DNA from 3 places in the Streptomyces sp. NBC_00038 genome. Region 1 is predicted to be linked to each of the others. Evidence: riboswitches for the same ligand, from Rfam matches in the RefSeq annotation. Region 1 holds a riboswitch; each other region holds the start of a gene.
The links. A riboswitch is a leader RNA that binds a small molecule or an ion and turns the genes downstream of it on or off. The one in region 1 is predicted to bind cobalamin.
Positions count from the first base shown of each region.

Region 2: linked by a shared signal. The riboswitch ahead of OG219_RS17450 (HoxN/HupN/NixA family nickel/cobalt transporter) and the one ahead of metE (5-methyltetrahydropteroyltriglutamate--homocysteine S-methyltransferase) in region 1 are both predicted to bind cobalamin.
Region 3: linked by a shared signal. The riboswitch ahead of OG219_RS11655 (cobalamin biosynthesis protein) and the one ahead of metE (5-methyltetrahydropteroyltriglutamate--homocysteine S-methyltransferase) in region 1 are both predicted to bind cobalamin.

Region 1 covers NZ_JAPELQ010000001.1:7,863,585-7,866,851, reverse strand. The annotation lists gene scpA (methylmalonyl-CoA mutase) at 1-112, shown strand, start outside; gene meaB (methylmalonyl Co-A mutase-associated GTPase MeaB) at 109-1,092, shown strand; cobalamin riboswitch at 1,096-1,326, shown strand; partial or broken gene metE (5-methyltetrahydropteroyltriglutamate--homocysteine S-methyltransferase) at 1,490-3,267, shown strand, end outside.
Region 2 covers NZ_JAPELQ010000001.1:3,844,580-3,847,846, reverse strand. The annotation lists gene OG219_RS17450 (HoxN/HupN/NixA family nickel/cobalt transporter) at 1-1,094, opposite strand, end outside; cobalamin riboswitch at 1,122-1,376, opposite strand; gene OG219_RS17445 (helix-turn-helix domain-containing protein) at 1,458-1,817, shown strand; gene OG219_RS17440 (TQXA domain-containing protein) at 1,983-3,267, opposite strand, start outside.
Region 3 covers NZ_JAPELQ010000001.1:2,513,140-2,516,406, forward strand. The annotation lists gene OG219_RS11645 (hypothetical protein) at 1-318, shown strand, start outside; gene OG219_RS11650 (DUF397 domain-containing protein) at 571-795, opposite strand; cobalamin riboswitch at 1,067-1,209, shown strand; gene OG219_RS11655 (cobalamin biosynthesis protein) at 1,309-2,253, shown strand; gene OG219_RS11660 (cobyric acid synthase) at 2,250-3,267, shown strand, end outside.

The sequences.
Region 1 (3,267 bases):
CACGCTCCTGGAGATGGGTGCGGCTGCCGTCTTCCCGCCCGGGACGGTGATCCCGGACGCGGCGTACGACCTGGTTCAGCGGCTGGCCACCGACCTCGGGCACACCCCGTGATCGATGTCGACACCTATGTGAAGGGCGTGCTCGACGGGAAGCGGGCGCTGGTGGCACGCGCCATCACGCTCGTCGAGTCGACGAATCCCCAACACCGGGCCATGGCGCAGGAGTTGCTGACCGAGCTGCTGCCGCACAGCGGGAAGGCGCGGCGGATCGGCATCAGCGGGGTGCCCGGCGTGGGCAAGTCGACGTTCATCGACGCGCTCGGCACCCTGCTCACCGGGCTCGGCCACCGGGTCGCGGTGCTGGCCGTCGACCCCTCGTCGAGCCGTACGGGCGGTTCGATCCTGGGCGACAAGACCCGGATGGAGCGCCTCGCCGTGGATCCCGCGGCCTTCGTGCGGCCCTCCCCCACCGCCGGCACCCTGGGCGGCGTCGCCAAGGCCACGCGCGAGTCGATCGTGGTGATGGAGGCGGCGGGCTACGACGTCGTGCTGGTGGAGACGGTCGGCGTCGGCCAGTCCGAGACAGCGGTCGCCAACATGGTCGACTCCTTCCTGCTGCTGACCCTCGCCCGCACCGGAGACCAGTTGCAGGGCATCAAGAAGGGCGTCCTGGAACTGGCCGACGTGATCGCCGTGAACAAGGCGGACGGCCCGCACGAGCGTGACGCGCGCGCCGCGGCTCGCGAACTGGCCGGAGCCCTGCGGCTCATGCACTCCGCCGAAGCGGCATGGACCCCGCCCGTACTGACGTGCAGCGCCCGCGAGTCGACGGGCCTGGACACCGTCTGGGAGCGCCTCGACCAGCACCGCACGCTCCTCGACTCGACCGGCCGGCTCGCCGCCAAGCGCCGCGACCAGCAGGTCGACTGGACCTGGACGATGGTGCGCGACGAGCTGCTTCGCCGGCTGAACGGCGATCCGGCCGTACGCGCCCTCGCGCCCGCCCTCGAACAGCGGGTCCGCGCCGGGGAGTTGACGGCCACACTCGCCGCCGAACGCATCCTGGGGGCCTTCGGGGGCGAGACGGGCTGAGCTAGGCTGACCGGTGCAGCTGGTTCGCCCCGTCCGCCAGGCGGGATGCGTCGCAAGAGGGAACCCGGTGGGAATCCGGGACTGCCCCGCAGCGGTGAGTGGGAACGACCGCCGTCATACGCACTGGAGCCGAGAGGTTCTGGGAAGCGACGGTCAGTAGGTGTCCGCCGTACGGAGAACGTACGGAGTACGCGCCCGCGAGTCCGAAGACCTGCCCGCTGCCCGCGCGCGACCGATCGTGCGCGGACATCCCGGTGACCTCGTGGGCGGGTCGGCGTACATACCAGGCAGACGACCGCGCCTCGCCGCTCGAGAGTCGTTCCGTCCGGTTCGTCACCCCTTCGCGCTCTCGTCCCGTCCCGGGATCTCAGGGAGACATCTCGCGAAGGAGATTTCCGTGACAACGAAGTCCGCAGCCGCGGCAGTACGGGCCACCGTGCACGGCTACCCCCGTCAGGGCCAGGGCCGGGAGCTCAAGAAGGCGATCGAGGGCTACTGGAAGGGCCGCGTCGACGCCGACGCCCTCCGGGCCACCGCCGCCGAACTGCGCCGGGCCAACTGGCGCCAGCTGGCCGGGGCCGGCATCCACGAGGTGCCGACCGGCGACTTCTCGTACTACGACCACGTCCTGGACACCACCGTCATGGTCGGCGCGATCCCCGAACGCCACCGGGCCGCCGTCGAGTCCGACGTGCTGGACGGCTACTTCGCGATGGCGCGCGGCACACAGGATGTGGCGCCCCTGGAGATGACGAAGTGGTTCGACACCAACTACCACTACCTCGTACCGGAGTTGGGCCCGAACACCGTCTTCGCCACCGACTCCACCAAGCAGGTCACCGAGTTCGGCGAAGCTCTCGCACTCGGCCTCACCGCCCGCCCGGTCCTCGTCGGCCCCGTCACCTACCTCCTGCTCGCCAAGCCCGCGCCCGGCGTGGCCCCGGACTTCGACCCGCTGACCCTCCTCGACCGGCTGCTGCCCGTGTACGCCGAGGTCCTCGGGGACCTGCGAGCCGCGGGCGCCGAGTGGGTGCAGCTCGACGAACCGGCCCTCGTCCAGGACCGCACGCCCGCCGAGCTGAACGCCGCCGCGCGCGCCTATCGTGAGCTGGGCGGGCTCACCGACCGTCCGAAGCTGCTGGTCGCCTCGTACTTCGGCCGGCTCGGCGACGCGCTGCCGGTGCTGGCCAAGGCTCCTGTCAACGGTCTCGCCCTGGACTTCACCGACGACGCCGCCGCCAACCTGGACGCCCTGGCCGCGGTGGGCGGACTGCCCGGCAAGCGCCTGGTCGCGGGTGTGGTCAACGGCCGCAACATCTGGGTGAACGACCTGTCGGCCTCCCTCGCCACGCTCGGCACCCTGCTCGGGCTGGCCGGTCAGGTCGACGTGGCCGCCTCCTGCTCGCTGCTCCACGTCCCGCTCGACGCCGCCGTCGAACGCGACATCGAGCCGCAGATCCTGCGCTGGCTCGCCTTCGCCCGCCAGAAGACCGCCGAGATCGTCACCCTCGCCAAGGGCCTCGCCCGTGGGACCGAGACCATCGCGGCCGAACTGGCCGCCAACCGGGCCGACCTGGCCTCCCGCGCCGGCTCGGCGCTGACCCGCGACCCCGCGGTACGGGCCCGCACCGCCGCCGTCACGGACGCCGACGCCCGCCGCTCCCAGCCGTACGCCGAGCGGGCCGCCGCCCAGCGCGCCCACCTCGGTCTGCCGCTGCTGCCGACCACCACCATCGGCTCCTTCCCGCAGACCGCCGAACTGCGCGTCGCGCGGGCCGACCTGCGCGCGGGGCGGATCGACGGCGCCGGGTACGAGGAGCGCATCAGGGCCGAGATCGGCGAGGTGATCTCCTTCCAGGAGAAGACCGGTCTTGACGTCCTGGTGCACGGTGAGCCCGAACGCAACGACATGGTCCAGTACTTCGCCGAACAGCTGACGGGGTACCTCGCCACCCAGCACGGCTGGGTCCAGTCGTACGGCACCCGTTACGTCCGCCCGCCGATCCTGGCCGGCGACATCTCCCGCCCCGAGCCGATGACGGTGCGCTGGACGACGTACGCCCAGTCCCTCACCGACCGCCCGGTCAAGGGCATGCTCACCGGACCGGTCACCATGCTCGCCTGGTCCTTCGTCCGCGACGACCAGCCGCTCGGCGACACCGCCCGCCAGGTCGC
Region 2 (3,267 bases), 4.0 Mb from region 1:
TCGGCGGGGCGGACCGCCCATCGCTGTTCCACCTTGGCCAGCCGCCAGTACGCCACGGCCGCGGCCCAGACGGCCACGAACAGGCCGACGATGATGTACCCGACGTTGCCCAGGTCGAGCCCCGCGATCCAGCCGGTGACCGAGTCGGTCAGGTCGAGCTTCTCGTGCAGGACGCTCACCAGCTCGATGGTGCCGATGAAGAAGGCCACCGCGATGGACAGGCCGGTGATGGTGAGGTTGTAGAACACCTTGCGCACCGGGTTGGAGAAGGCCCACTGGTAGGCGAAGTTCATGAACGTGCCGTCCAGCGTGTCGAACAGGCTCATCCCCGCCGCGAACAGCAGCGGCAGGCACAGGATCGCGTACCAGGGCAGGCCGGCCGCCGCGCCGCTGCCCGCCATCACCATCAGCGTGACCTCGGTGGCGGTGTCGAAGCCGAGGCCGAACAGGAAGCCCAGCGGGTACATCTGCCCCGGCCGCGTGATGGACTTGGTGAAGCGGCCGAGGATCCGGTTCATGAACCCCCGGGAATCCAGGTGCTGTTCGAGCTTGGCCTCGTCGTACGTACCGGCCCGCATCGCCCTGAAGACCCGCAGGATGCCGACGAGCGCGACGAGGTTGAGGGCGGCGATCAGGTAGAGGAACGACCCGGAGACCGTGGTGCCCATCACCCCGAGCACCTGGTGCGTACTCGAGCCCTCGTTCATGATCCGCCCGGCCAACTGGGTGCCTCCGGCGATCAGTGCGGCGAGCAGCACCACCACGCTGGAGTGCCCCAGCGCGAACCAGAAGCCCACCGACACCGGCCGTTTCCCGTCGGCCATCAGCTTTCGGGTGGTGTTGTCGATCGCGGCGATGTGGTCGGCGTCGAAGGCATGCCGCATGCCCAGGGTGTACGCCGTGATGCCCAGGCCGATGCCGAAGGCCTTGGAGCCGACCTCGTAGTGCTCCGGCACCACGAGCAGGAACAGGATGCCGAACGCGACGACATGCAGCGCCGCGATCACTGCCAGAAGTACGGCCGTGCGCACGGTGTCCTCGCGTCGCCAGCGGAATCCGGCGGCGGGTGGGGACGACTGCGTGGGCAGGGTCATGGGGTCACGCTCCAGCACCTCGTGGATCACTTCGTGAGATGCCGTGGCCGGTCTCCTGGCTGACGGGGGTCCGCACCGTCCCGCCTTCCCGGCCGCCGGGAGGCGACCAGTGGCCGAAGTGGGACGGGGCGCCTCAAGCCGTCCGGTCCGTACACGAGTACGCCGCGTACGGACCTGGTCCGAGGCCCGATCACAGTGGCGAGGGCCGCTCCGGCCTGGGCCTCTTCGAGGACGAAGAGGCCGTCACCGGTCTTCCCGAACACCACGGCCCACCAACCGTAGGGGTGGCCGGTCTCCCCTGCAAAGCTGCACAGGTGCGCAGGTATTGAAGATCACATAGCGGTGCCTGCGAGGATGACCCTCATGCACCTCGTCCCCGCCGAGCGAGCCGATCGCCGGACCATCGACGGCCACCGGGTCTGCGACGCCGTCGCCGCCATCGGTGAACCAGGGCATGTACGCGCCTGGGCCGACCGCTTCTCCCTCCTCGCGGACCCGCGTCGCCTCGCCCTGCTTCTTGCCCTGCACCGAGCCGGCCCCCTCGCCGTCTCCGACCTCGCCGTCGCGACCGGCATGAACGACCCCGCGGTGTCCCAGGCCCTGCGTCTGCTCCGTACCGCTGGGGTGGTCGAGGGTGACAAGGATGGGCGGGTCGTGCGCTACCGGGTGACCGACGGCCCGACCGCCGAACTCCTGGAGCACTGCGCGTCCGACGAGGGTTGAGGGGTTCTTGGGCTTTGGGGTCGTAGGGCTGTGGGGCCTTGGGGGGCGCCGTCTTTCCTGGAAAGGGTGCGGCCCCGGGCGCCTGGGGGGCAGGCCGGGGCCGCGGGCTCAGGAAGTCACCGTGCTGCGGTCACTCACTGTTGAGTTGCCAAGGTGCTGTGTCGCTCAGTGCTGCTCCGGTGCGTTCTTCTTGTTGACGAAGACCAGCGCGGCGCCGCCGATCACGACGAGGGCGATCGCCACGCCCCCGATGATCGGGGTGGCGCTGGAGCTGCCGGTCTCGGCGAGGTCGGTGCCGTCGCTGAAGGTTTCCACCGACGTGGCGGGGCTGGGCTCACCGGCCGTCTGGGTCGTGACGTCGCTCGTGCTGCCCTGCGTCTCGCAGTCGAGCATGCCGGTGAACCGCTTCTCGAAGCCGTTCGCGCCGGTGGCCGTGAAGTCGTACGCCTGGTCCTCCTGGAGCGTCACCGTCACCATCCGGGACTCGCCTGCCGGGATGGTGTGCTCGATCCCCGCCAGCTCGAAGGTGAACGCCTCGTCGCCCGCGTTGGCAGCCGTGATGTCGACGCCGCCCCTGGCGCAGTTCTTCTCGGCGGACAGCGCGGGTATCGCGCCTTCCGCGGCCCAGGTGGCGGTCGCCGTCGCGGAGACCGTCGACTCGCTGGAGCCGGCGAGTATCTGGGTCTGGCTGCGGGTCTCCGAGGCGAAGGCCCGGCCGACGGGCACGGTCGTCGACGCCTGCACGGTCAGCGCGGCCGAACCGTCCGGGCTGTCCTCGGGCACGTCGAAGTAGATCTGGCTGCCGTCGGCCGCGGAGGTGACCTCCTTGCCGTCCGCGTCCACGATCTTCACCCCGCTGGTGGCCGCGTCCGCGGGCGGTATCACCGTCACGCTCTCCGCGTTGGTGTGCACCGTGACCGGGCCGAGCTTCTCGGCGGCGTGGCCGGAGACCGCGGGCCGGTCGAGGGTCAGTGAGGCCGCGGGCTCCGCCAGGTTCTGCGCGCTCTTCTCCAGGTAGTCCGCGAGCTTCTCCGCCTGCGGGTCCACCGCGTCCACGTCGGCGCCGTCCGAGTACCGCCAGATGGCCACCTGGGTGCCGGCCGCCGCGTCCTGCTCGGTGAGACCGGCCGCTCCGGCCTTCTCGGCCAGTGCCACGAGGTTGTTGACCTGCGGATAGGAGTTCTGCAGGATCCAGCGGATCTTGCCCGCGTCCGCGTTGCCGTTCAGCGAGGTGCCGCTCCAGGAGGTCTCCTGGTACTTGGCGTCCTTCTGTGTCGGGTTGTGGAGGTCGACGCAGTAGGTCTGCAGAGTGCCGCCGTTGTCGACGGACATCTCGAACAGGCCCGCGGACACCTGCTGGTCCTCGCCGGTCTCGTCGTGAATCACGGCGGTTCCGTAGGTCTTCAGGCCGCCTATGGTGGCGGTCGCGCCACCCTGGTTCTGCGGCGTC
Region 3 (3,267 bases), 5.4 Mb from region 1:
CGTCATCTCACGGACGATCACCTCCGAGTCTTCATCACGAAGATCCTTTACTGCACCGGTTGCATCCTGGTCCTGGTGGTGGGCCTCGCCGGGCTGCTCGCCGTCATGGCCGCCTGCCGGCTGACCAACCCGTGGCTGATGGGCACCGCGACCGGGGTCGTCATGACCCCGGTGGTCGCCTTGAGCCGTCAGCTGACCAAGCTGATAGCGCAGGCCGGGACGACGGAACCCACGCTCAGCGACGACCGCCGGGCCGTGATCCCCGCTCAGCGGCCCGAGCTGCCGGCGGACAGGCAGTCGGCGGACGGTCCTTCCTGAACTCCGCGAAACCCCACCACAGGCCGGAGGCGACAGCAGCCGCCGCGGCCACCGCCACCCAGGTAGCCAGCCGCGCGGCCAAGCCGTCCACCAGCAGTGAGGCGGCCGCTCCGGTCAAGGCGGCCGCGGCGCCGAGCACCGCGCACATCAGCACGGTCCCCAGCGACGTGGAGGCCTTCCACGCTCCCCCGCGCAGGCCGTTGGCCACGTGCCGGATCTCGGTCAAATGATGATCAGTCATATGTCTCCCCCTCAGCCTTCGGATCCCCCTGGGCCGACGAGACGGTCCGAGTCGGCGAAAGCCGTCACAAACGCCTGCCAGTGCCAGCCGGGGAAGGCGATATACGACTCGAACGGTTTCCCCGAGTCACGGATGATCACCGCGCCCCCGACGAACGCCACCTCGACGCACTGGCCATCGGCTCCGCTGTAGCTGCTCTTGCGCCAGGTGAACCCGCTTGAGTCTTCATTGCGCACGCCTACCTCCTGCTGCCCGAGAGCCGGCGTCCCCCGATGCGCGTCCATCTCTGTCCCCCATGTCGAGCCACGATAGCGCCGTGATCTTGGTCGGCACAGAGGGCCACCGTGAGCCGCCCCACCACGCCACAACGCGGAAGCAACCACCCTCGAACCGCTCCCCGATTGTCACATTCCAGTCTATGAAAGCTCTTTTTGTCGGCCTAGGGGAAAACCGACCCTGTGTGGGTCTCAGCACACTCCTTCGCCCCAGGTCAACAGCAAGTTGACGGGTCTTCCAACCCCATGGTGGACTGCCGGAGCCAAGTACGGCGGCAAGAGAGGAAGCCGGTGCGAATCCGGCGCGGTCCCGCCACTGTCACCGGGGAAGACATCCCCGGAAGCCAGGAACTCTCACCGTCGGTCTCTTCGAACCAGGGCGCGGACACCCTGAGTGAGGACATATCGCCATGCGCGGCTGCCCAAGTGCCATGCGAACAACGGTTGTGCCCGACCTGACGGTCGGCTGAACCGGTGCGTGCCGATCGCGTCTTCGCGTACGGCGCCGCCGCCGGCCTTCTCGGTGACCTGCTGCTCGGCGATCCCCGCCGGGGCCATCCGGTCGCCGCGTTCGGACGCGCCGCGGGAGCCGTCGAGCGGGTGCTGTGGCGGGACCACCGAGGGTGGGGCGCACTGCACACGGCCGTGTGCGCGGGCGGCGCCACCGGGCTCGCGGCGCTCGCGAGTCGTTCCGTACGTGGATCCCGTACCGCCTCCATCGCACTGACCGCCGCCGCCACTTGGGCCGTCGTCGGGGGGACCTCGCTGGGCCGGGAGGCCCGCGCGATCGGCGGCGCGCTCGAAGCCGGCGATGTCGAGGGGGCCCGGGAGCGGCTGCCGCATCTGTGCGGGCGGGATCCGCAGTCGCTCGACGCGGACGGGATCGCCCGGGCCGTCGTCGAGTCCGTCGCCGAGAACACCTCCGACGCCGTGGTGGGGGCTCTTGTGTGGGGCGCGGTGGCCGGCGTTCCCGGGCTCGTCGGGTTCCGCGCCGTCAACACGCTCGACGCGATGGTCGGGCACAAGTCCGCCAAGTACCGGCGCTACGGCTGGGCTTCCGCGCGGCTCGACGATGTCGCGGGCTGGCCGGGCGCGAGGCTCACCGCCGCTCTCGCGGCCGCCGCCGGAGACGACCCGCGGGGCGCCGCGCGCGCCTGGCGGGTGGACGCCTGCAAGCATCCGAGCCCCAACGCCGGGCCCGTGGAGGCTTCGTTCGCGGGGGCGCTCGGTGTGCGGCTCGGCGGGACCCTCGCCTACGGGGGAAGGGTCGAGCACCGGCCGGTACTGAACGGGAAGGGCCGCGCCGTCGCGGTCGGGGACATCGAGCGGGCCGTACGGCTGTCGCGGCGCGTCAGCTGGCTCGCGCTGGGTGTGTGTGTCGCCGGGCGGCTGCTGAGGCCCCGGGGAGGGAACTCATGAGCGGCGGCGGGCTGCTGATCGCCGGAACCACCTCCGACGCGGGCAAGAGCGTCGTGACCGCCGGGATCTGCCGGTGGCTGGTGCGCCAGGGCGTCAAGGTCGCGCCCTTCAAGGCGCAGAACATGTCGCTCAATTCCTTCGTGACGCGTGAGGGCGCCGAGATCGGGCGGGCGCAGGCCATGCAGGCGCAGGCCGCTCGTGTGGAGCCGACCGCGCTGATGAATCCCGTGCTGCTGAAGCCGGGGAGCGACCGGAGCAGTCAGGTCGTGCTCATGGGGAAGCCCGTGGGTGAGATGAGTGCGCGCGGCTACCACGGAGGGCGGCAGGAAGCGCTGCTCGGGACCGTGCTGGAGTGCCTCGCCGAGTTGCGGGGCACGTATGACGCGGTGATCTGCGAGGGGGCGGGGAGTCCGGCCGAGATCAATCTGCGGCGGACGGACATCGTGAACATGGGGATCGCGCGCAACGCGCGGCTGCCCGTGCTCGTCGTCGGTGACATCGACCGCGGGGGCGTCTTCGCGTCGTTCTTCGGGACGGTCGCGCTGCTCTCGCGCGAGGACCAGGAGCTGGTCGCCGGGTTCCTCGTGAACAAGTTCCGCGGGGATGTCTCCCTCCTGGAGCCGGGGCTCGACATGCTCCACGGGCTCACCGGGCGGCCCTCGTACGGCGTGCTGCCCTTCCAGCACGGCCTCGGGATCGACGAGGAGGACGGGCTGCGGGTTTCGATGCGGGGCACGGTCCGGGAGTCGGTGGTGGCCGACCCCGTCGGCCAGGACATCCTGCGGGTCGCCGTCTGCGCCGTCCCCCTGATGTCCAACTTCACGGACGTGGACGCGCTGGCCGCCGAGCCGGGTGTCGTCGTGCGTTTCGTGGACCGGGCCGAGGAGTTGGCCGACGCGGACCTCGTCGTCGTACCGGGGACCCGGGGGACGGTGAAGGCGCTGGAGTGGCTTCGGGAGCGCGGGCTCGCGGACGCGATCGCGCGACGGGCCGCCGAGGGGCGGCCCGTGCTCG